Regions from separate parts of the Thermoanaerobacterium sp. RBIITD genome, predicted to be linked through region 3. Evidence: predicted binding sites of a transcription regulator. Region 3 holds the regulator's gene; each other region holds the start of a gene.
What was found. The regulator HrcA, encoded in region 3, represses chaperone genes, less so after heat shock. The targets are predictions, from matches to a motif close to ATTAGCACTCANNNNNNNTGAGTGCTAAT.
Positions count from the first base shown of each region.

Region 1 (7,745 bases), 1.5 Mb from region 3:
AGGGCTAGCCTCAGGGAGTAAATATGGAGGTAGAGCACTGAATGGGCTAGGGGCCAAAAAGGCTACCGAACCCTATCAAACTCCGAATGCCATATTGATACCTGGGAGTCAGACTACGAGTGATAAGATCCGTGGTCAAAAGGGAAAGAGCCCAGACCGACAGCTAAGGTCCCAAAGAGCATGTTAAGTGGGAAAGGAAGTAGGACTTCCAAGACAACCAGGATGTTGGCTTAGAAGCAGCCATACATTCAAAGAGTGCGTAATAGCTCACTGGTCGAGAAATCCTGCGCCGAAAATAAACGGGGCTAAAACATGACACCGAAGCTTCGGATGAAAAATGGTAGGGGAGCGTACTGTATAGGGGGAAGGATAAGCGGAAGCGAATCTGGACAATACAGTAGAGAGAATGCCGGTATAAGTAACGAGAGTAAGGCGAGAAACCTTACCGTCGAAAGCCTAAGGATTCCTGGGGAAGGATAATCCGCCCAGGGTAAGTCGGGACCTAAGCCGAGGCGAAAGCGTAGGCGATGGACAACCGGTAATGAGTCCGGTACCACCAATATCCGATAAAAGAGAAGCAAGGACGCAGCGAGATAAGAAAAGCGTGCGGTTGGTAGAGCACGTCCAAGCAGCGACGAAAAGGGATGTGAGTGAAGTACCACATACCATAAGAGCTGTAACGGGGAGCCGAAAGGCGAAGTTTCAAAGGGGCTGCCGAGAAAAATTGCTATCGAGGATAAAGGTGCCCGTACCGCAAACCGACACAGGTAGGCGAGGAGAGAATCCAAAGACGAGCGGGAGAACCCTCATTAAGGAACTCGGCAAAAAGACTCCGTAACTTCGGGAGAAGGAGTGCCGAAAGGCCGCAGAGAAGAGGCCCAAGCGACTGTTTACCAAAAACACAGGTTTCTGCTAAGTCGAAAGACGAAGTATAGGAGCTGACGCCTGCCCGGTGCTGGAAGGTTAAGGGGAAATGTTATCCGGCACTCAACTATACCTATTAGGAGTGAAAAAGATGTATTATGTCTATGTAATAAAGAATGAAAAAGGAGGCATATATACAGGCTATTCAGAGAATCTACGAAAAAGAGTAGAGGCACATAATAAAGGATTAAACAAGTACACAAAAGAGCATAAATGGGAAATAATTTATTATGAAGCATACAAAGCGAAAGAAGATGCAATAAAAAGAGAAAAACAATTAAAAGAATCTCATAACGCAAGAAGATGGTTAAAAGAAAGAATAGCCAAAAGTAAAAACTCTTAGTAGATAGAGTTGAGTGCCGGAGAAGCATAGAACTTAAGCCCCAGTAAACGGCGGCCGTAACTATAACGGTCCTAAGGTAGCGAAATTCCTTGTCGGGTAAGTTCCGACCTGCACGAAAGGCGTAACGACTTGGGCGCTGTCTAGATGGGGGACCCGGTGAAATTGTAGTACTCGTGAAGATGCGAGTTACCCGCGACAGGACAGAAAGACCCCATGGAGCTTTACTGCAGCTTGTCACTGGATTTTAGTAATCCCTGTACAGGATAGGTGGGAGGCAGAGAAAGATGGGCGCAAGCCTATCTGGAGCCGACGTTGGGATACCACCCTGAGATTACCGAAATTCTAACATAGGAGCCGTAAGCCGGCATATGGACACTGACAGGCGGGCAGTTTGACTGGGGCGGTCGCCTCCAAAAAAGTAACGGAGGCGTCCAAAGGTTACCTCAGCGCGGAAGGAAATCGCGCGTAAGAGTGCAAAGGCAGAAGGTAGCCTAACTGTGAGAAAAACAATTCGAGCAGGGACGAAAGTCGGGCTTAGTGATCCGGCGGTAGAGAATGGGATTGCCGTCGCTCAACGGATAAAAGCTACCCTGGGGATAACAGGCTGATCTCCCCCAAGAGTCCACATCGACGGGGAGGTTTGGCACCTCGATGTCGGCTCATCGCATCCTGGGGCTGAAGTAGGTCCCAAGGGTTGGGCTGTTCGCCCATTAAAGCGGTACGCGAGCTGGGTTCAGAACGTCGTGAGACAGTTCGGTCCCTATCCGTCGCGGGCGTAGGAAATTTGAGAGGGGCTGCCCTTAGTACGAGAGGACCGGGGTGGACGAACCGATGGTGTACCAGTTGCGTAGCCGTACGCACAGCTGGGTAGCCAAGTTCGGAAGGGATAAACGCTGAAAGCATCTAAGCGTGAAACCCACCTCAAGATAAGATTTCCCAAACCGAAAGGGAGTAAGACACCTTGAAGAAGACGAGGTAGATAGGCCGGAGGTGTAAGAGTAGAAATACTTTGAGCTGACCGGTACTAATAAGTCGAGGACTTGACCAAAGAAGCATTGTGCAGTATTCAAAGTTCATTTAGAAAAAGCATATATGTGAAGAATCCAAAGAAGAAAATATTATTGGAGAGAGCGATTAATTGCGTTTTCGTAATATACTCGGCGAACGAAGTGCAGTGAGGCGTCAAAAGACGTCACAACGCATAGACGGCTTTAGCCGAACAAACGAAGTGAGCCGAAAGTATATAGAAAACACAATTTGCGAACGGAAATAATATTTTCTAAGAGAAGAATCAACATATATGCAAAGAAATGAACAGAAGATATCCGGTGGCAATAGCGGAGGTTAAAAACCCGTTCCCATACCGAACACGGAAGTGAAGCCCTCCAGCGCCGATGGTACTGCTATTGCGGGAGAGTAGGTCGCTGCCGGATTTAAAATAGTCCTCAGTAGCTCAATGGTGGAGCAACCGGCTGTTAACCGGTAGGCTGTAGGTTCGAGCCCTACCTGAGGAGCCATTTTATTATATAAAAGAATATTTGCGGATGTGGCTCAGTGGTAGAGCATCGGCTTCCCAAGCCGAGGACCGCGGGTTCGAATCCCGTCATCCGCTCCATATAGAGATAAAGGTTTCGAGCAATCGAAATCTTTTTTAATATAAAGCAGTATTTTTGATTAATTAGTAGGATTTATACATAGAAAAGCAGATGTCGAATATATGTGGAAAGCACTCGATGGAACAAGTTTGCTGTCTATGCAAGATACAATATTGAGGAATTATGGCAGTCTCATTATTGGTCCTTCAACAATGAAGAATGAATTCGTAAAAGTAACAGTTAACCCAAATGGAATTGTTGATATCATAATCAGACTTTTTGTAGAAGTGGTTAAGCAAATTGGCCTACAAAAAAAAATATTCGGCACTAATATCAAATATTTTTGGGATCGCCCTTTGCATTTTATATATGTCACCTGGCGAAATATTAAAGGGTATTCTACTATGTACAGAGTTAGGCCTTGGTGCATCTGGATTATACAGTACGACAAAAAATACCGTTGAGGCAGTTAAAAAATGATTTTATTTGTTGGTTTGGTTATTTTCCATGCCATATTTTTTATATACCCTTGAAATTTTTCTTTATGTTTATATAATCAATTTATAGATAATAAATATAAAAAAGACTTATGTTTATTATAATTTCGCCATAATATATTTTTGACGGTATATTTTTGAAAGGATGTTATTATGCTTAATGGCAAAGTTATAGTTGTAACAGGCGGATCTGGTGGGATAGGAAGTGCAATATGTAAAGAATTAGCAAAATTAGGTGGATGTATTGCAATCCATTATAAAAGTGATTATAAAAGCGCAAATGACTTAAAAAATTATATAAAAGAGAATTATGGCTACGCAGACATATTTAAAGCAGATATAAAGGACAGAAAACAAGTAGATCAAATGATGGAAACTATATACAATAGTTTTGGCCGTATCGATTATTTAGTTAATAATGCTGGTATTGCACAGATCAAGCCTTTTATGGACATAACTGTAGACGACTGGGACGCTATGATAGATACAAACCTAAAAGGTTTATTTAATTGTACACAAAGTGCGTTAAAATATATGCTATCAAAAAAATCCGGCGTTATCGTAAATATTTCATCAATTTGGGGAATACGTGGAGCATCATGTGAAGTACATTATTCCGCGGCAAAAGGTGGCATAATATCTTTTACAAAAGCACTTGCAAAAGAATTAGGACCTTCTAATATTCGGATTAACTGTATAGCACCAGGTGTCGTTGACACTGATATGAATAAATATTTATCATCGGATGTAAAAGAAGATTTAGTATCAAAGACATCACTTGGAAGACTCGGCACTCCTATTGAAATAGCAAAAGCTGTATCATTTTTACTGTCGGATGAGGCTTCATTTATAACAGGACAGGTTCTTACAATTGATGGTGGTTTTATATAGGTATTTATATAATTTAACTTAAATTACTTTAATTATAAATATAAAATCTTCAACTATCATTTAGGAAAAAAATTTAATAAATGATGAAGAAATAAAAAGCCAATAAAGTTATTGCATTTTGGCTATAGAAAGGAATATTATTTATGATTAAGCGAATAAACGGTAAATATGTTTTGCTTCATAGAAGAATACTAGAATGTAATATCTAGCTGTAGCGCAATTGAAGTAAATGAAAAATATTATGTATATTATGGTGGTGACGATACTCATATTGGAGTTGCAGTAATAGAAAAAGATAAAATATCGTTTTAAGGAGCGGATATTTTGATAAAGCTAAAAAGATTGAGCGATCAACCTATACTGAAACCAATAAAGGAGCATGAATGGGAAAGAAAAGCAGTATTCAATTGCTCTGCAATATATGATAATGGATTATTTCATCTTATCTACAGGGCTACAGATTTAGGGCCACACATGAAGTATGGAAGATATATTTCAAGGCTTGGTTATGCTGTCAGCAAAGATGGTATCAATTTTATGAGGCTTGATAAACCGGTTTTAAGCAATGACGTTGAACAAGAATTGAGAGGATGCGAAGACCCAAGAATTGTAAAGATAGACGATACCTACTATATGATGTATACGGGTTTTGGCGATAGGACAAAAGACGATTATAGGATATGCTTAGCTACATCAAAAAATTTAATTAATTGGGAAAGGAAAGGTGTTGTCCTCGATGAGCCAAATAAAGATGCAACACTATTTCCTGAGAAGATTCATGGTAATTATGTAATGTTTCATAGAAGATATCCTGATATTTGGATAGCCTTTTCTAATGATTTAAAAAACTGGTATGGTCACAAACCTGTTATTAAGCCTATTAAAGGCACATGGGAAAGCGCGAGAGTTGGTGTAGCAGGGCCGCCGATAAAGGTAAAAGATGGTTGGTTTTTAATCTACCACGCTGCAGACGACAATAATGTTTATAGGCTAGGAGCGGCATTACTCGATACGAATGATCCTTCTAAAGTCTTAGCGAGGCAGAAAGAGCCGATTTTAGAGCCTGAATTAGAATGGGAAAAGAATGGCTATATATCAAATGTTGTATTTAGTTGCGGCAATGCCATAAAAGACGATAATATATATGTTTACTATGGTGGTGCAGATACTGTAATAGGTGTTGCAGTGTTGAATATAAATGATATTAAGTTTGATTAATTTTAAAACCAATAGATCATATAATGGTCTATTTATTATCTTTTTTCTACTTATTAATAAAACATTTTCATAAAAATAATACTTCTTGACATAAGGAATAATATGGATTATAATAAGAGTGTTAGCAGCCATTAACATAGAGTGCTAATATCAGCGGAAAATGCAATACTATCATATTTTTCACATGGTTTAACATTCTACAATAAACTAACAATATACTAACGACAAATTTTTTAATAAAATAAAAAACTTAATAAAGGAGGAGTTCGAATGAAAGCTTTATTGCTAGCAGGGGGATTAGGTACCAGGCTAAGGCCATTAACGAATCATCTTCCAAAACCTATGGTACCCATAATGGGGAGACCTCTATTAGAGTCTACAATTTTGAATCTAAAACGTCATGGAATATGCGAGGTCGTAATAAGCACGTGCTACAAATCAAATTATATTAAAAATTATTTCGGCAATGGTGAAAATCTTGGCATAAAAATAGACTATATAGAAGAAGATATACCGCTTGGTACAGGTGGTGCAATAAAAAATGCCGAAAGATTTTTTGACGACACTTTCGTTGTCCTTAATTCAGATATTGTAAGCGACTTAAATATAAAAGAGCTCGTAAATTATCATAAGGCAAAAAAGGCTTTAGCAACTATTGCTATGACAGAAGTAAAAGATCCATCACAATATGGGGTTATTGAGTTTGATGACGATGGATATATAAAGGCATTTAAAGAGAAACCTAAGCCATATGAAACAACATCTAAATGGATAAATGCTGGAATTTATGTGTTTGAGCCAAAGCTATTAGATGAAATACCCAAAGATTCGGTTGTATCAATTGAGAGGGAAACATATCCTAAAATACTATCTAAAGGTTATTATATGGCAGCATATAAGTATGATGGATACTGGATAGATATAGGAACTATTGAAAAATATAAAAAGGTTCACAATGATATCTTTAAAGGTAATTGTAAATTTGTAAACCCGAAAATAGATTTTATTAAAAACAAAAATATAAATATCAATCCTTCTGTTAAGATAATTGGGCCTGTTTACATAGGCCGTAACGTTAAAATAGGAACAAAGGCACAAATAGGACCATATTCTGTTATCGGAGACAATTCACAAATAGGTTGCAACAGCATAATTAGACATAGTGTGTTGTGGGATAATGTAAAAATAAATAAAGGTGTTAATTTGATAAATGCAGTTGTGGCTTCAAATAGCATAATTGAAAGTATGCGGAAAATTGTAGATACAGTTTATACAAATAATATTGATGACTATGCTGTAAGTTGATAGGAGTGATAAATATGAAAACAAATAAAAAAATAAATATTGCATTTTTAAGCACATATCCACCAAGAGAATGTGGAATTGCTACATTTACACAGGATCTAATAAATGAGCTTAAGAAAATTAAAATTATCAATGCACCACACGTGATTGCTATAAGTGATCAAGAATACAAATATGATAATGATGTAATATTTGAACTTCAACAAAATGATAGGGATAGTTATATAAAATTGGCAGATAAATTAAATAAATCAAATATAGATTTGCTTGTTATAGAACATGAATACGGAATATATGGTGGTGAATGGGGTGAATATATTTTAGATTTAATAAAATATTTAAAAATCCCATATGTAGTTACACTTCACACGGTATTGTCGAATCCCTTAGATAAGCAAAAGTACATCTTGAAGGAATTATGTCAGAGAAGCCTTAGAATTATAACAATGGCGAAAAATACAATTCCACTATTAAATGAAATATATAATGTAGATGATAAAAAAATAGATGTTTTACCACATGGCGTTCCTAATATACCAGTAATTTCAAAAGAAAGTCTGAAAAGAAAATACGGATATGATGGGAAATATATAATAAGTACATTTGGACTTATTAGTCCAGGAAAGGGATTAGAATACGCTATAGAAGCAATTGCGAAAGTAAAGAATGAATATCCTAATATATTGTATTTAATACTTGGTCAGACACATCCAAATATCATAAAGCTCCATGGTGAAGAATATAGAAATAAACTCATAAGTATTATAAATAGGCTTAATTTAAGCGACAATGTAAAATTTATAAATAAATATTTAACAAAAAGGGAGATTGTAGAATATTTAAAGCTATCTGATATATATATGACTCCGTATCTTGGCAAAGAACAAGCTGTAAGTGGTACATTAGCATATGCTGCAGGCCTCGGAAAACTCATAATATCAACACCATATAAATATGCAGAAGAAGTTCTAA
Region 1 is NZ_LT906662.1:1,484,244-1,491,988, forward strand. It holds rRNA gene CPG45_RS06895 (23S ribosomal RNA) at 1-2,315, shown strand, start outside; rRNA gene rrf (5S ribosomal RNA) at 2,592-2,700, shown strand; tRNA gene CPG45_RS06905 (tRNA-Asn) at 2,710-2,784, shown strand; tRNA gene CPG45_RS06910 (tRNA-Gly) at 2,808-2,882, shown strand; gene CPG45_RS06915 (hypothetical protein) at 3,163-3,342, shown strand; gene ymfI (elongation factor P 5-aminopentanone reductase) at 3,513-4,250, shown strand; gene CPG45_RS06925 (hypothetical protein) at 4,452-4,562, shown strand; gene CPG45_RS06930 (1,2-beta-oligomannan phosphorylase) at 4,575-5,468, shown strand; gene CPG45_RS06935 (nucleotidyltransferase family protein) at 5,739-6,773, shown strand; gene CPG45_RS06940 (glycosyltransferase family 4 protein) at 6,788-7,745, shown strand, end outside.
Region 1: the regulator HrcA is predicted to act here: its motif matches at 5,589-5,617, upstream of CPG45_RS06935 (nucleotidyltransferase family protein).

Region 2 (7,745 bases), 920 kb from region 3:
GTAATCTGTGGAACACCAATTCCGGCTACAACTCTAGTCGTGCAAATAGAACCAGGACCTATTCCGACTTTAACACAGTCTGCACCTCTTTCAATCAGATCTCTAGTTGCATCAGCCGTTGCGACATTACCTGCTATTAGTTGTACATCTGGATACGCCTCTTTTATTTTTTCTACGGCATTTAAAACACCAACAGAATGACCGTGTGCTGTATCAACTACTATAACATCGACATTTACATCGACAAGTGCTTTAACTCTTTCTATCATATCTGATGAGACACCGACAGCCGCACCCACTAAAAGTCTTCCTCTTTCGTCTTTTGCCGAGTTAGGATATTCTACAGCTTTTTCGATATCTTTTATTGTGATTAATCCCATTAAATTATTGTCTTTATCAACAAGCGGAAGTTTTTCAATCTTATGCTTTTTGAGTATTTCTAATGCTTCATCAAGGGTAGTACCTACAGGTGCTGTCACAAGATTGTCCTTTGTCATTACCTCTTTTATAGGTCTTTCCAAATTATTTTCAAATCTAATATCCCTGTTTGTAATTATTCCTACGAGTTTATTATTTTTAGTTATAGGTACACCAGAGATTCTGTACCTTTCCATCAGCTCGACAGCATCTTGTATTTTGTGTTCCGGTGTTAGATGAAAAGGGTTTGTTATAACACCATGTTCAGATCTTTTCACCCTATCAACTTCTAAAGCCTGTTTTTCAATTGACATATTTTTATGAATTATGCCTATGCCGCCTTCGCGAGCTATCGCTATTGCAAGCTTTGATTCTGTAACCGTGTCCATTCCGGCACTAATTAATGGTATATTTAATTTTATTTTTTTTGTAAGACGTGTTTTTACGTCTACCTCCTTTGGCAATACATCAGACTTTGCTGGTATTAAAAGCACGTCATCAAATGTTAATCCTTCTTTTGCAAATTTATCTCCCATATTTATCTCCTTTCATTATTATAATATTATTTCCTTTAAATACATAATAAATAATAAAACCTGAACATAAAGAATTATTGTTCAGGCAAAAAAGAGTACGACAATAATTCCCCATAGTAAAGAGTTATGGCTCTTTGTAGATACTCCAGTGCCAATTCACCGGATTATATGCGGTATCATTTATCTATTAAATTATAAATCAATATAACAGATTTATATGTCTATGTCAACCATAAGATGCTTCACACTGAAAAACAGATGAATATTTTTATCATTTGTTCAAAAGTGCTGATGTAAAAAAATAACCGGGATAATCCCGGTTATTTTTTTACATCATATCCATTCCAGCGCCAGGTGCTGCTGGTGCAGGTGGATTCTTTTCAGGTATATCTGCAACAACTGCTTCTGTTGTAAGAATCATTGATGCAACAGATGCTGCATTTTGTAATGCTGACCTTGTAACCTTTGTTGGGTCAACAATTCCTGCTTTAAACATATCTACAAATTCTTCTTTGTATGCATCATAGCCAAATGTTACATCATTTGAAGCTTTTATTTTTTCAATAATCACAGAACCTTCAACACCAGCATTTGAAGCAATCTGTCTTACTGGTTCTTCAAGAGCTCTTAATACTATTTGAGCACCTGTCTTAAAATCGCCTTCTAATGAATCAACAACTTTTTGAACATCAGGTATGACGTCGAGTAATGCAGTACCGCCACCCGGTACAATACCTTCTTCAACAGCTGCTCTTGTTGCTGAAAGTGCATCTTCTATTCTATGTTTCTTTTCTTTTAACTCCGTTTCTGTTGCAGCACCAGCTTGAATTACCGCAACGCCACCTGAAAGCTTTGCAAGTCTTTCTTGTAATTTTTCTCTATCATAATCAGATGTCGTCTCTTCTATTTGAACTTTAATCTGATTTACTCTATTCTTAATGTCAGCGGAATTACCAGCACCGTCGACAATAGTTGTATTTTCTTTTGTAACTTTAACCTGTCTTGCACGTCCAAGCATCTCAATCTTTGTTTCTTTAAGGTCAAATCCGAGTTCTTCTGAGATTACCTGTCCACCTGTAAGAATAGCTATATCTTGTAACATCTCTTTACGTCTGTCGCCAAAGCCAGGTGCTTTTACTGCAACACATGTAAATGTACCTCTTAATTTATTCACAACAAGCGTTGCAAGTGCTTCACCTTCGACATCATCTGCTATAATAAGAAGTTTTTTACCTTGTTGTACAACTTGTTCAAGCAATGGCAGTAAATCTTGGATATTTGATAATTTTTTATCTGTAATAAGTATTACTGGATCATCAAGAACTGCTTCCATTTTTTCTGTATCTGTTACCATATATGGTGATACATAACCTCTGTCGAACTGCATACCTTCAACAACATCAAGGGTTGTTCCCATTGTCTTTGACTCTTCTACTGTTATAACTCCGTCTTTTCCTACTTTCTCCATTGCTTCAGCAATCAAATTGCCTATTTCTTCATCAGCAGCAGAAATTGAAGCAACATGTGCTATTGAATCTTTTCCTTCAACTTGTTTAGATATCCTTTTTAGGCCTTCAACAGCCGCATCAACAGCCTTTGCCATGCCGCGTCTTAGAAGCATTGGATTTGCACCAGCAGCTAGGTTCCTTAATCCTTCTAAAACCATAGCTTGTGCTAATACTGTAGCTGTTGTAGTACCATCACCAGCAACATCATTTGTCTTTGTAGCAACTTCTTTTAAAAGTTGTGCACCTTGATTTTCAAATGGATCTTCTAATTCCACTTCTCTTGCAATTGTTACACCATCATTTGTAATCGTAGGTGAACCATATTTTTTATCAAGAACTACATTACGACCTCTTGGTCCTAATGTCACTTTGACTGTATTCGCAACTGCATTGACACCTCTTTCAAGGGCCCTTCTTGCTTCTTCACCGTATTTTATCTGTTTTGCCATCTTTTTCTACCTCCTTATTCTACTATTGCTAATATATCGCTCTGCCTCAAGAGCAAATATTCCTGTCCATCTAATTTAACCTCTGTACCAGCATACTTAGAGAATATAACCTTATCTCCAACTTTTACTTCCAGCTCGACCTTTTTACCATCTATGTATTCTCCCGAGCCGACTGCAAGAACTTCTCCTTGTTGAGGCTTCTCCTTTGCGGTACCTGGTAATACAATTCCGCCTTTTGTAACTTCTTCAGCCTCTGTAGCTTTTACGACAACTCTGTCACCAAGTGGTTTTAATCTCATAATATCCCTCCTCAATTGTTGTTAGCACTCGTTAATTGTGAGTGCTAATTATTACACTTTTATATTAGTTTAATTGTAAGAACATAGCAAATCTTATTTTGCTTCATTTTTACTTATTTTGAGCAATTATTTAAGATTTTATCCATATATCTTTTAATTATACCGTTAATTTATGATTTACGTAAAAAAATGCAGGTTTTAATTTCCTGCATCTAAATCATCATTTTTAATTGTCTTCTCGTCATTTTTTTCTTTATCTACATTATTATTTGTTCCTTGTTGCTTTAAATAATTTATCATATTATACATAAACTGCTGTTGCTCTTTTGTAAGCATTGATTTTAGGTTATCCACAACAGCAGATTGTTGTGGTGATAAACCTAAAGGAATGTTATTGGCTTCAACGTCATTATTTTGGCTATTATCTATTGTATTATCTTTATTATTTATCCCTATTTCTTTTTCATCATCTTTATTAGTTCCTTTTTTGTTTTCATCATCTGCAGTATTTGACGGTGTGTTTATACGCTCTAAATTGTCTTTTCCTTTAATTAATTCTTTTTTTGATGTCAATGTTGCCATGTTATTTTTATCTGTTTCTTTGTTTATATTCTGTTGTTCATTTTTATCTTTATTATTCTTAGAGTTCATTATGTTTTCTGCTTTGTTCAATGCCTCAACAAGCTTTATGTTCTTTATTATCTTCTCTGCCATGTCCTGTTTATCATCTGGTATTATGGGTTTCACTGCTTCAAATATATCCAGAATTTTATCTATCATATTATTCTTATTATTTTCGTTATCATATTTTTTCATTTTTTCATTTAGATTTTGTATTCCTTCATGGAGTTTTATAAATTTATCTATTATTACCTGTTTATCTTCCTTCATATATGGTTTTACGGCTTTTAAGATTCCAATTTGGTCAAAATTGTCGTCCTCTTGGGTATCTGCATCTTGGTTTTGAAATTCGACTAATTGCCTATGACATTCTACGATCTCTGCTATTTTTGTAAATATATCTATGTAGTACTGTTCCTTTCTGTTTACATATGGTTTAACACTTCCCATAAAATTTTTTCCTTTTTCGATTATCTGAAAAATGTCAAACTTATTCTCGTTTTCGTCATTTTCTCCTTTATCTGAAGTTCCCTCACCTTTTTTCTCTTCGTTTTGATTCTTGCCATAGTTTTCATCATCTTCTTTTCCTTTATCAAGTAATTTTTTATTTTCTATGCTTAGTTCATCAAATAACTGGAATCTTACAAAAAAGATTATGAAAAGTTCGATTATCAGTATCTTTATAAGCTTTTCCTTATTCAAAATAAAACCCCCTGCTTTTAAAATTAACTTCATTTTAATATATGTATGGGACAGGTTTATTATCACCTGCCCCCATAAATTTTGCTAATACCCTATACAGTTCTGGTCGCGTTTATTAAAGAAAGGTTATATTATTTGTCTACTACAAATATTCCCGGTATAAACAGGAAAATGATGATTATTATTATTATAATCCATATCCAGGATCCGCCACACCAAGCTCCACCTTTTCCTTCTGGCATATTAAAACCCTCCTTTATTATTTGGCCTCATCGACCTAATACATTATACGTATTTTAATTAATTGTGTTACTCAAAATTCATCGTTACTAAAGACCATAAAAATCTTCTTGCTTTTTTACGTGGTTTATCTTGTTGTAAAGCGACTAATAGTACGAAGAAAAACAGCAAATCTTCGAACTCAAATTTAACATCCATTATGACCGTAAGGATGACAAAGAAAAACATCAGGGAATTACCTGTAATAGTCATAAAATCAGCTCCAATATTTTATTTTAATTCAGTATATTCATGAGCTTAATGTATTGATATTTGATTATTTTTAATATATAGTTATGACTATTTTTATTGAATAATAAAATGGTCCTACCAAAAGATAGGACCATTTTATTTATTTGACCTGATTTAGGAATAATCCCATTCCGCCATCCATGACTATTACAAGTAATACGAAGAAGAATAGCAATGTTTCCATTGACCAGTTGCCGCCAAAACAACCGCTGCCCATTAATACAACGAGTATTAAGAAGAAGAACAGCAAATTGCTTTCACCAAATACTGAACTTGTACCTGCCATAATGATCCTCCTTTTTATTATTTAAAGATTTCAAGCCTTTGGCTCTTCAACTATAAAACCTGGTACAAATAAGAAGATTATTAGTATTATTATAATGATCCAAATCCAACTGCCACACCATGCTGCACCTTTTTCTGTGGGCATATTAATATCCCCCTTTCGCATAATTTTATGTCAGGTCTTTTTTGACCTAATACATAATATGAAGTCAATAATATTTGTGACACTTTATTATTTTAAAAACTAACAAAAAATTATATTATACATATTCTGATATAAGAAAGGAGGTTTTAACTCATGGATATTTTTACTGCGTTATTATTTTCAGGTGCACTTAAAAATCTCTACTCAAAAGGAAAAATAGATACTCGATTATTAAAAAAAGCAACTATTTATAGAAGTGAATGTATAAGTGCAATTATTTACTCAAAAATGCCATACGAATTACTTAAGAAAAGTTTGGAAAACATAGGAGGATCTATAAAATATGAGTTACCCATCATAAATGGCTGGGCTGTAAACATACCTTGTAATAAACTCAATAATATCGCTTTAAACCGCGGTATCAAATTTATTGCAGAAGACTCAACAGTTAAAATGCAATTAAATATTGCAACACAAGAGATAAAATCCCATGAAGTGAACAGCCAAGGTTATACTGGAAAGGGTATTACAATCGCTTTTCTTGATACGGGAATATATCCCCATCCAGATTTTAGAAAACCAAATGACAGAATAATAGCCTTTCATGATATCGTAAATGGTAAAAAGAATCCTTATGATGATAATGGTCATGGCACACATGTTGCAGGTGATGCGGCCGGAAATGGATATACATCAGGTGGTAAATATAAAGGCGTTGCACCCGAAGCAAATATAGTCTCTGTTAAAGTATTAGATTCAAAAGGAAGCGGTTCATCTTCGGATATTTTAACAGGAATGCAGTGGATTTTGGATAATAAGGAAAAATATAATATAAGAATAGTTTCGTTATCAATCGGTGAAACTCCAACACTTCCTCCTTTTCTAGATCCACTTGTAAAAGGTGTTGAGAAACTGTGGAAACATTGTCTTGTCGTTACTGTCGCAGCAGGTAATTCAGGTCCAGCTATAAATTCAATAACATCGCCAGGTACAAGTAGAAATGTTATAACAGTAGGTGCCGTTGATGATAAGCGAACCATCGATGTCAGTGATGATGCGATAGCAAATTTTTCTGGAAGAGGATCAGCTTTTTTATATAAACCCGATGTCGTAGCACCTGGTGTGAAAATAGTTTCAACAGCATCAGGCAACGTACCAGTTGGTGCGGATGACAAGATCTTGCTGAACAGCGCATACAGAACTGCATCTGGTACATCAATGGCAACCCCTATTGTCGCTGGTGCAGCTGCACTTCTTCTTGAGAAAAATCCAAACCTCACAAATTATCAGATAAAAAATATTCTTAAATCAACATCTATTAATGTAGATCACTACAGTTATTATTCACAAGGATATGGTATGATAAATATAGAAGAAGCCTTAAAAAAAGTTTGAGGGCTTAAAAGCCCTCATTTACTTTTTGATGTACATCATTATTTAATTAAATATTATCAGGTTCTGGCTCTTTTACATCTACATCCAAAATATTCGGTACCGGAAGCCCCTTTATTAAATTTGCTGTTGCAGCAGGTATAAAAGTATATGTGAGTGCTGCATATATAGCGTATAGATATTGTAGATTAGAAAAACCAAGCAATGTCAATATAGCAAATATTGCAAGACCAAAAAAGGCTTCTTTAGAAATACCTTGCGGTGGTGGGAATATCATATGAGGAATATTCTCCTGTGGCTCTGACAGTGTTATAGATTTAGCAGAATAAATTCCATATATAGCAGGGAAAAATGAAACAACATCAGATGCCGCTACAAGTGCATTAAGTGCTACGGCTGATACTTTAGTATCATTCACAAGTATTATAAGAAACAGAAATAAAATAAACTTCGCTATAAATATTGGCTGTATATCACCGTCAGTTTCTCTTAACAATGTTGCAAATGCTTCAATAAGCCTCTCAATATCTATTTCTCCTTTATAACCTTTTATATCAGCCAATTAAAACACCTCATTCCCTGATAAAAGTAACCTTAAATCATTATATTCAATTCAGGAAATGTGTGTGAGAATATACTTTATGCCAGCATTGCCCTGTCATCTACAAATTCACTACCGTTCACTTCATTAAACATTCTCAGAAGTTTTTGCACAGTCATATTTTTCTTTTCTTCCTTTAAATCAAGTACAATTTTCCCTTGATGCATCATTATTAGCCTATTTCCGAATTCTAAAGCATGTTCTAAGTTATGTGTAACCATTAATGTTGTAAGCTTATTTTCCTCAATAATTTTATTTG
Region 2 is NZ_LT906662.1:550,568-558,312, forward strand. It holds gene guaB (IMP dehydrogenase) at 1-953, opposite strand, end outside; purine riboswitch at 1,048-1,145, opposite strand; gene groL (chaperonin GroEL) at 1,282-2,910, opposite strand; gene groES (co-chaperone GroES) at 2,925-3,209, opposite strand; gene CPG45_RS02680 (hypothetical protein) at 3,408-4,532, opposite strand; gene CPG45_RS02690 (hypothetical protein) at 5,164-5,349, opposite strand; gene CPG45_RS02695 (S8 family peptidase) at 5,647-6,888, shown strand; gene CPG45_RS02700 (hypothetical protein) at 6,935-7,447, opposite strand; gene CPG45_RS02705 (ABC transporter ATP-binding protein) at 7,525-7,745, opposite strand, start outside.
Region 2: the regulator HrcA is predicted to act here: its motif matches at 3,230-3,258, upstream of groES (co-chaperone GroES).

Region 3 (7,745 bases):
GCCTGAACAAACTGAAATTGATCATATAGAAGAACCGATAATCGATGCTACGATTATGTCTCCGACTGACTATGTTGGACCAATTATGGAATTATGCCAAGATAGAAGAGGCATATATAAAGGTATGGATTATCTTGAACCTACGAGGGTTTTGATAAAATATGACATGCCATTAAATGAAATTATATACGACTTTTTTGATGCGCTTAAATCAAGAACAAAGGGATATGCTTCATTGGATTATGAGCTTAAAGGGTATAAAGCATCAGACCTAGTAAAACTTGATATACTTATAAATGGTGAAATGGTTGATGCTCTTTCAATGATAGTTCATAAGGATAAAGCATATGAAAGAGCAAGAAAGATGACAGAGAAATTAAAAGAAAGCATACCAAGGCACCTTTTTGAAATTCCCATTCAGGCAGCCATAGGTTCTAAGATAATAGCGAGGGAAACTGTAAAAGCTTTAAGAAAGAACGTCCTTGCGAAATGCTATGGTGGCGATATAACGAGGAAAAAGAAGCTCTTAGAAAAGCAAAAAGAAGGTAAAAAGCGTATGAGGCAGATTGGCAAGGTTGAAATACCTCAAGAGGCATTTATGTCAATATTAAAGCTCGATGATGACAATGGTTAGTTCGGGAATATATATTCATATACCATTTTGTAAAAAGAAATGTTACTATTGCGATTTTAATTCATATGCCGGCCAAGACAAGATTTTTGAAATATATAAAGAAACTATAATAAGGGAAATAGAAAATAGAAAAGATTCTTTAAGGGGACCATTTTCTTCAATATACATAGGAGGAGGTACACCCAACATACTTCCTCCAGAGTATATAGAGGAAATATTAAATGTGGTATATAAATATTATAACATTAGCAAAGATGCTGAAATATCAATTGAATTAAATCCGGGATTAATAGATGAAAATAAGCTTAAAATATATAGAAGATGTCATATAAATAGGGTAAGTATAGGACTTCAGGCATGGCAAGACAATTTACTAAAGAAAATTGGGAGATTGCATACAATTAATGAATTCATTGATAATTATAAACTTACAGAGGAATACTTTGATAATATAAATATAGATCTCATGTATGCTCTTCCAGAGCAGACATTTGATGATTGGAAAGAGACATTATTAAATACAATAGAATTAAAACCTACTCATATTTCTTGCTATGGGTTAATTCTTGAAGAAGGCACCCTGTTTTATAGACTTTTTAAAAGTAAAAAAATAATGTTACATGATGATGAATATGAAATGATGCTTTTTCACTATGCGATAAGTTTTTTAAAGCAAAATGGCTATACCCATTATGAAATATCAAATTATTCTTTACCGGGTTATGAATGTAGACATAATATATTGTATTGGAAGGCTTTACACTATATCGGTTTTGGTCCCGGTGCATATTCATATATAGGTGATATGCGTAAAGGAAATGTAAAAGATATTAAAACATACATTGAAATGATAAATAAAGATGGCTTTGCATTTGATGATATAGATGCACTTGATATAAAAGACAAAATGGCAGAATTTATGTTTTTAGGTCTTAGAATGATGAAAGGTGTATGTGATAAAGACTTTATTATGAGATTTGGAAAAAGCATGTTTACTGTATATAAAGATTCAATAGAAAAAAATATTGAATTAAATCTTTTAGAAAGAGAAGGGGATACCATACATTTAACTCAAAAGGGTATAGACATTTCTAATAATGTATTTGAGGATTTTTTACTTTAAAAGTATTGACAAATATCCACAATAGTGGTATTTTTAAATCGTGAATTAGCACTCTCTTAATAAGAGTGCTAATAATAGAATTTGGGGTGGTGAATATGCCGTTAGATGATAGGAAGAGAAAAATTTTAGAGGCGATTATTAATGACTATATTTTGACGGCAGAACCAATTGGATCGAGGACTATTGCAAAGCGCTATAATCTTGGTATAAGTCCTGCTACTATAAGAAACGAAATGGCTGATTTAGAAGAAATGGGCTATCTTGAACAGCCACATACATCAGCAGGAAGAGTACCATCTGATAAAGGATATAGATTTTACGTTAATAATATAATAGAGCATTATTTGAATGAAAGATATAATAATAAATTTAATATTTTTAATGAAATGTTTGCGGAAATTGATGAAATAGTTAAAAAGTATGCGCGAATTTTATCAAACATGACAAATCATACTATTGTTGTGAAAATGCCAAAGATCAACGAAAACACTATAAAAAGAGTACAGATTATGCCTGTGGATTCTAATAAAATCATACTTCTTGTCATAACAGAGTCCGGTATAATCAAGAATTATCTTATCAATTTAAAAGAAAATATAGATGGTAGTCTTTTTGAGTTTTTAAATAACCTTATAAATAATAAGGTTACCGGCAAACGTGAAAAAGAAGTAAATAATGATTTAAAGAATGAGATTAAAAGGGAATCGGGTAATGCAAAAAGCATCATAGATGAAATTACAGAAACAATAATAAATGGACTTAAGCAAATGGACGAAACCGAATTGTATTCTGAGGGAACTTCCAATATATTAAATTTCCCTGAGTACAGAGACCTTATAAAAGCTAGGATGTTTTTTGACCTTATTGAAAATAAAGAAATAATGAATACAATTTTGGAGCCTGATGATGATTTGATTGATGTAACAATAGGCAGCGAAAATAAGTTTGAAGAAATGAAAGATCTTAGCATTATAAAATCCACGTATAAGATAAATGGTGAGACTGTTGGTACTTTCGGCATTATAGGACCTACTAGGATGAATTATAAGAAATTGATTAATGAGATAAATACTATGTCTAAGGAACTATCAAGAGTATTATCATATATATATAAAGATGATAAGAGGTGAAATCTGTGGAAAACGAGAAAGATACAATAAAGCAAGAAAATAATGAAGAAGATTTAAGTACAAATACACCTGTGCAAGATGAAAATATATCAAATATAATAATTAATGACGCTGAAGAAGATGACAAACAAAGAGATTTTGATAAGCAAAACGAAGAAAAAGATTTAAAAAAAGAGGAAGAAAAAGAAAATAGCATAAGTGAAGGAGAAATTGAAGAATTGAAGAAAATCCTTAAACGAAAAGAGGAAGAGGCCAATGAATACTTGGCACTCGCACAAAGGCTTAAAGCGGAATTTGAAAATTACCGGAAGAGAACAGAAAAAGAAAAGGGTGATCTCGTAGAATATGGCAAGGAAAAGGTGCTAACTCAAATACTTCCTGTGATTGATAATTTCGAAAGAGCACTAGCAAGCCAAGCAAGTGATAGCACATCTTTTAAAGAGGGTGTTGAGCTTATATACAGGCAATTCAAGGATGTGTTAGAAAAGACAGGTGTCAAGGAAATAGATGCCTTGGGCCAAATTTTTGATCCATATAAGCATCATGCAGTAATGCAAGAGGAAGTTGAAGGCAAAAAAGAAAATGAAATCATTGAAGTTTTGCAAAAAGGATATACATTTAATAATAAAGTAATAAGACCAAGTATGGTTAAAGTAGCAAAATAAAGTTACTATAATAGGAGGAAAAGATTATGGGAAAAATTATTGGTATTGATCTTGGAACAACTTTTTCATGTGTTGCAGTTATGGAAGGTGGGCAACCTACAGTTATTCCAAACTCTGAAGGTGCTCGTACAACGCCATCTGTTGTTGCATTTACAAAGGATGGTGAAAGATTAGTAGGTCAAGTAGCAAAAAGACAAGCTATTACAAACCCTGAAAAGACTGTTATGTCAATAAAAAGACATATGGGATCAGATTATCGTGTAACGATTGATGGCAAAAGTTACACTCCACAAGAGATTTCTGCAATGATCTTACAGAAATTAAAAGCAGATGCAGAAGCATATCTTGGAGAAAAGGTAACTGAAGCCGTTATAACAGTACCAGCGTATTTTAATGATAGCCAAAGACAGGCAACAAAGGATGCCGGAAGAATTGCGGGACTTGATGTTAAAAGAATTATAAATGAACCAACTGCAGCATCTTTGGCGTACGGCCTCGATAAACAAGGCAATCAAAAAATAATGGTATATGACCTTGGTGGTGGTACATTTGATGTATCAATACTTGAAATAGGTGATGGAGTATTTGAGGTTCTTGCAACAAGCGGAAATAACCACCTTGGTGGTGATGACTTTGACCAGAGAATAATGGATTGGCTTGCAGATAATTTCAAAAAAGAATATGGAATTGATTTGAGAAATGATAAAATGGCGATGCAGAGGCTTAAGGATGCAGCTGAAAAAGCAAAAATCGAGCTTTCTTCGGCGACAACTGCCAACATAAATTTACCATTTATAACAGCAGATGCCACAGGCCCAAAACATATAGATGTTAACCTTACAAGGGCAAAGTTTGAAGAGCTTATAACAGATCTCGTTGAGTCAACTGTAGAACCTGTAAACCGTGCTTTAAGTGATGCTAAGTTGAAACCATCAGATATTGATAAGGTACTTTTAGTTGGTGGATCTACAAGAGTTCCATTTGTACAAGAGACTGTGAAAAGGATAATGGGAAAAGAACCACATAAAGGAATTAACCCTGATGAATGTGTTGCAATTGGTGCTGCAATACAAGGTGGTGTTCTTGGCGGTGAAGTAAAAGACGTCCTATTACTAGATGTTACACCATTATCGCTTGGTATTGAGACACTAGGTGGTGTATTTACGAAATTGATAGATAGAAACACGACAATACCGACAAAGAAGAGTCAAATTTTCTCTACAGCTGCGGATGGACAGACGTCAGTTGAGATTCATGTCTTACAAGGTGAAAGGCCAATGGCCCGTGACAATAAAACACTTGGAAGATTTACATTAACAGGTATTCCACCAGCACCAAGAGGTGTACCACAAATAGAGGTAACATTTGATATTGACGCAAATGGTATTGTCCATGTATCTGCAAAAGATTTAGGTACAGGTAAATCACAGAATATAACTATTACTTCATCTACAAATCTCAGTAACGATGAGATTGAAAGAATGATGAATGAAGCAAAACAGCATGAAAAAGAAGATAAAAAGAGGAAAGAAGAGATTGAAGTAAGAAATAATGCAGATTCGTTGATATATCAAACAGAAAAGACAATGAAAGATCTAGGAGACAAGATGACACAACAAGAAAAAGATGATATAAATAAAGAAATAGCTAATGTAAGAAAGACTCTTGAAGGCAATGATATTGATGCGATTAAAAATGCAACGGAAAAATTATCGCAAGCATTTTACAGTGTTTCATCTCGTATTTATCAACAAGCAGGCGGTTCTGGACAATCCGCCAATGCAAGCCAGACCGGCGGAAATACAGGAAACAATGGTGGAACTAATAAAGATAATGTATATGATGCAGACTATAAAATGGAGAACGACAATCAAGAGAATAAATAAGAACCAGGTATATCCTGGTTCTCATTCATGTATGAAGGGCAGGTGAAGTAGATGGCAAAAGACTATTATGAGATTCTCGGGCTTGATAAAAATGCTACAGAAGATGATATTAAAAAAGCGTATAGAACACTAGCAAAAAAATATCATCCAGATCTAAATCCAGGCAACAAAGAGGCTGAACAAAAATTTAAAGAGATTAATGAGGCATATCAAATTTTGTCAGATCCTCAAAAGAAAGCGCAATATGACCAATTTGGTGATGCCGCTTTTAATCAAGGCGGATTTAACCAAGGGGATTTTGGCGGATTTGGTGGTTTTGGACAAGGAGGATTTGACTTTGGAGGGTTTGGAGACATTTTTGGAGATGTTTTTGGAGATATCTTTGGCGGTAGTAGTAGAAGAAAAACAGGCCCTCAAAGAGGAAATGATATAAGATTAAATCTTTCCTTGACATTTGAAGAAGCTGCATTTGGTGTTGAAAAAGAGATTGAAGTTGAGAGGTACGAAAAATGTGATAAGTGTAAAGGAACTGGTGCAAATCCAGGCACTAAACCTGAGGTATGCCCAGAATGTCATGGAAGTGGCGAAGTAAGAATTACGCAAAATACACCATTTGGCAGGATAGTTAATGTCAGAACATGTCCAAAATGCCATGGTGAAGGTAATATAATTAAAAACCCTTGCACATACTGCCGCGGTACGGGAAAAGTAAGAAAGACAAGAAAGATAAAAGTCAACATCCCTGCGGGAATAGATGATGGACAGATGGTATCATTAAGAGGTGAAGGTGAGCCCGGTGAAAGAGGCGGTGCAAAAGGTGATTTATTTATTGTAATAAATATTAAACCACATAAAATATTTAAACGTGATGGCTTCAACGTCTTGCTAAAAATGCCTATTAGCTTTACTGAAGCGGCACTTGGTGCTGAAGTAGAAGTACCAACCCTTGATGGAAAGGCAATTTATAATATTCCTGCTGGAACACAGACAGGAACAGTGTTTAGATTAAGAAATAGAGGAATACCACATATTAATGGAAGAGGACGTGGAGACGAATTTGTTGAAGTTTATGTGGAGGTTCCTAAAAAACTAACTGAAAGACAAAAAGAGCTCTTAAGGGAGTTTGAAAAGCTAAGCAATGAGAATAATGGTAAGTCATTTTTTCAAAAAGTAAGAGATGCTTTTGGAGCATAAATATAAAAGGGTGATGTGATTGAAGTGGCTTGAAGTAAAAGTAACCACAACTATAGAGGCGGAAGAAGCTGTAACAAATATAATGCACGAAGCGGGTGCTGGTGGTGTCGTAATAAATGATCCAAATGACATAAAAATGCTTAACGGCGAAAGTGAATGGGATTATATAGATTCTAAGATGATAGATGACAGCAACAAAGTAGTTATATCTGCTTATTTTCCTATATTGCTTGATACAATAGATAAAGTAGGCCTTATTAGGGACAGAATAGTAGGGCTTAAGGAATTTAATCTTGATATAGGTGAATTTACTTTTGAAACATCCGAAGTAGACGATAATGATTGGGCTAATAGTTGGAAAAAGTATTTTAAACCAATTAGAATAGGTAAAAGAATTGTAATTAAACCTTCATGGGAAAATTATAATCCTATGAAAGAAGATATAATTGTAGAATTGGATCCAGGAATGGCTTTTGGTACCGGGACACATGAGACAACAAAATTGTGTATAGAATATCTCGAAGAAAATTTAAAACCTGGTGATACAGTATTTGACATTGGCTGTGGTTCTGGAATATTATCAATCGTAAGTTCAAAACTTGGTGCAAAAAATGTTTATGCTGTTGATATAGATGATGTGGCTGTTAAAGTAGCATCTTTAAATGTCAAGCTTAATAATGTTTCAAATGTTGAGGTATTTAAGAGCGACATTTTGAATAATTTAACAGGAAAAGCTGATATTATTGTTGCAAATATAATCGCAGATATTATTATTAAAGCAACAAATGACATTTTTGAGCATCTTGTCGATAAAGGGATATTTATTTCAAGTGGTATTATTAAAGATAGAAAAGACGATGTTTTATTGACTATTAATAAATATTTTGATATTTTAGATATAAAAGAAGATGGTGAATGGATTGCTATTCTGTCTAGGAAAAAGTGATTTGAATGAGGAAAATTTTTATCAAAAATAGGGATATTGACGATGGAATCGTAAAAATAATAGGCGATGATGCGCACCATATTATTCATGTTTTAAGGTTAAAACCAGGTGCAAATTTATTGCTATCTGACGGTATGCTTCAATATTCAGCTTTGATTGATAGTATT
Region 3 is NZ_LT906662.1:3,032,279-3,040,023, forward strand. It holds gene lepA (translation elongation factor 4) at 1-634, shown strand, start outside; gene hemW (radical SAM family heme chaperone HemW) at 627-1,757, shown strand; gene hrcA (heat-inducible transcriptional repressor HrcA) at 1,853-2,887, shown strand; gene grpE (nucleotide exchange factor GrpE) at 2,959-3,552, shown strand; gene dnaK (molecular chaperone DnaK) at 3,579-5,438, shown strand; gene dnaJ (molecular chaperone DnaJ) at 5,490-6,632, shown strand; gene prmA (50S ribosomal protein L11 methyltransferase) at 6,652-7,578, shown strand; gene CPG45_RS14740 (16S rRNA (uracil(1498)-N(3))-methyltransferase) at 7,584-7,745, shown strand, end outside.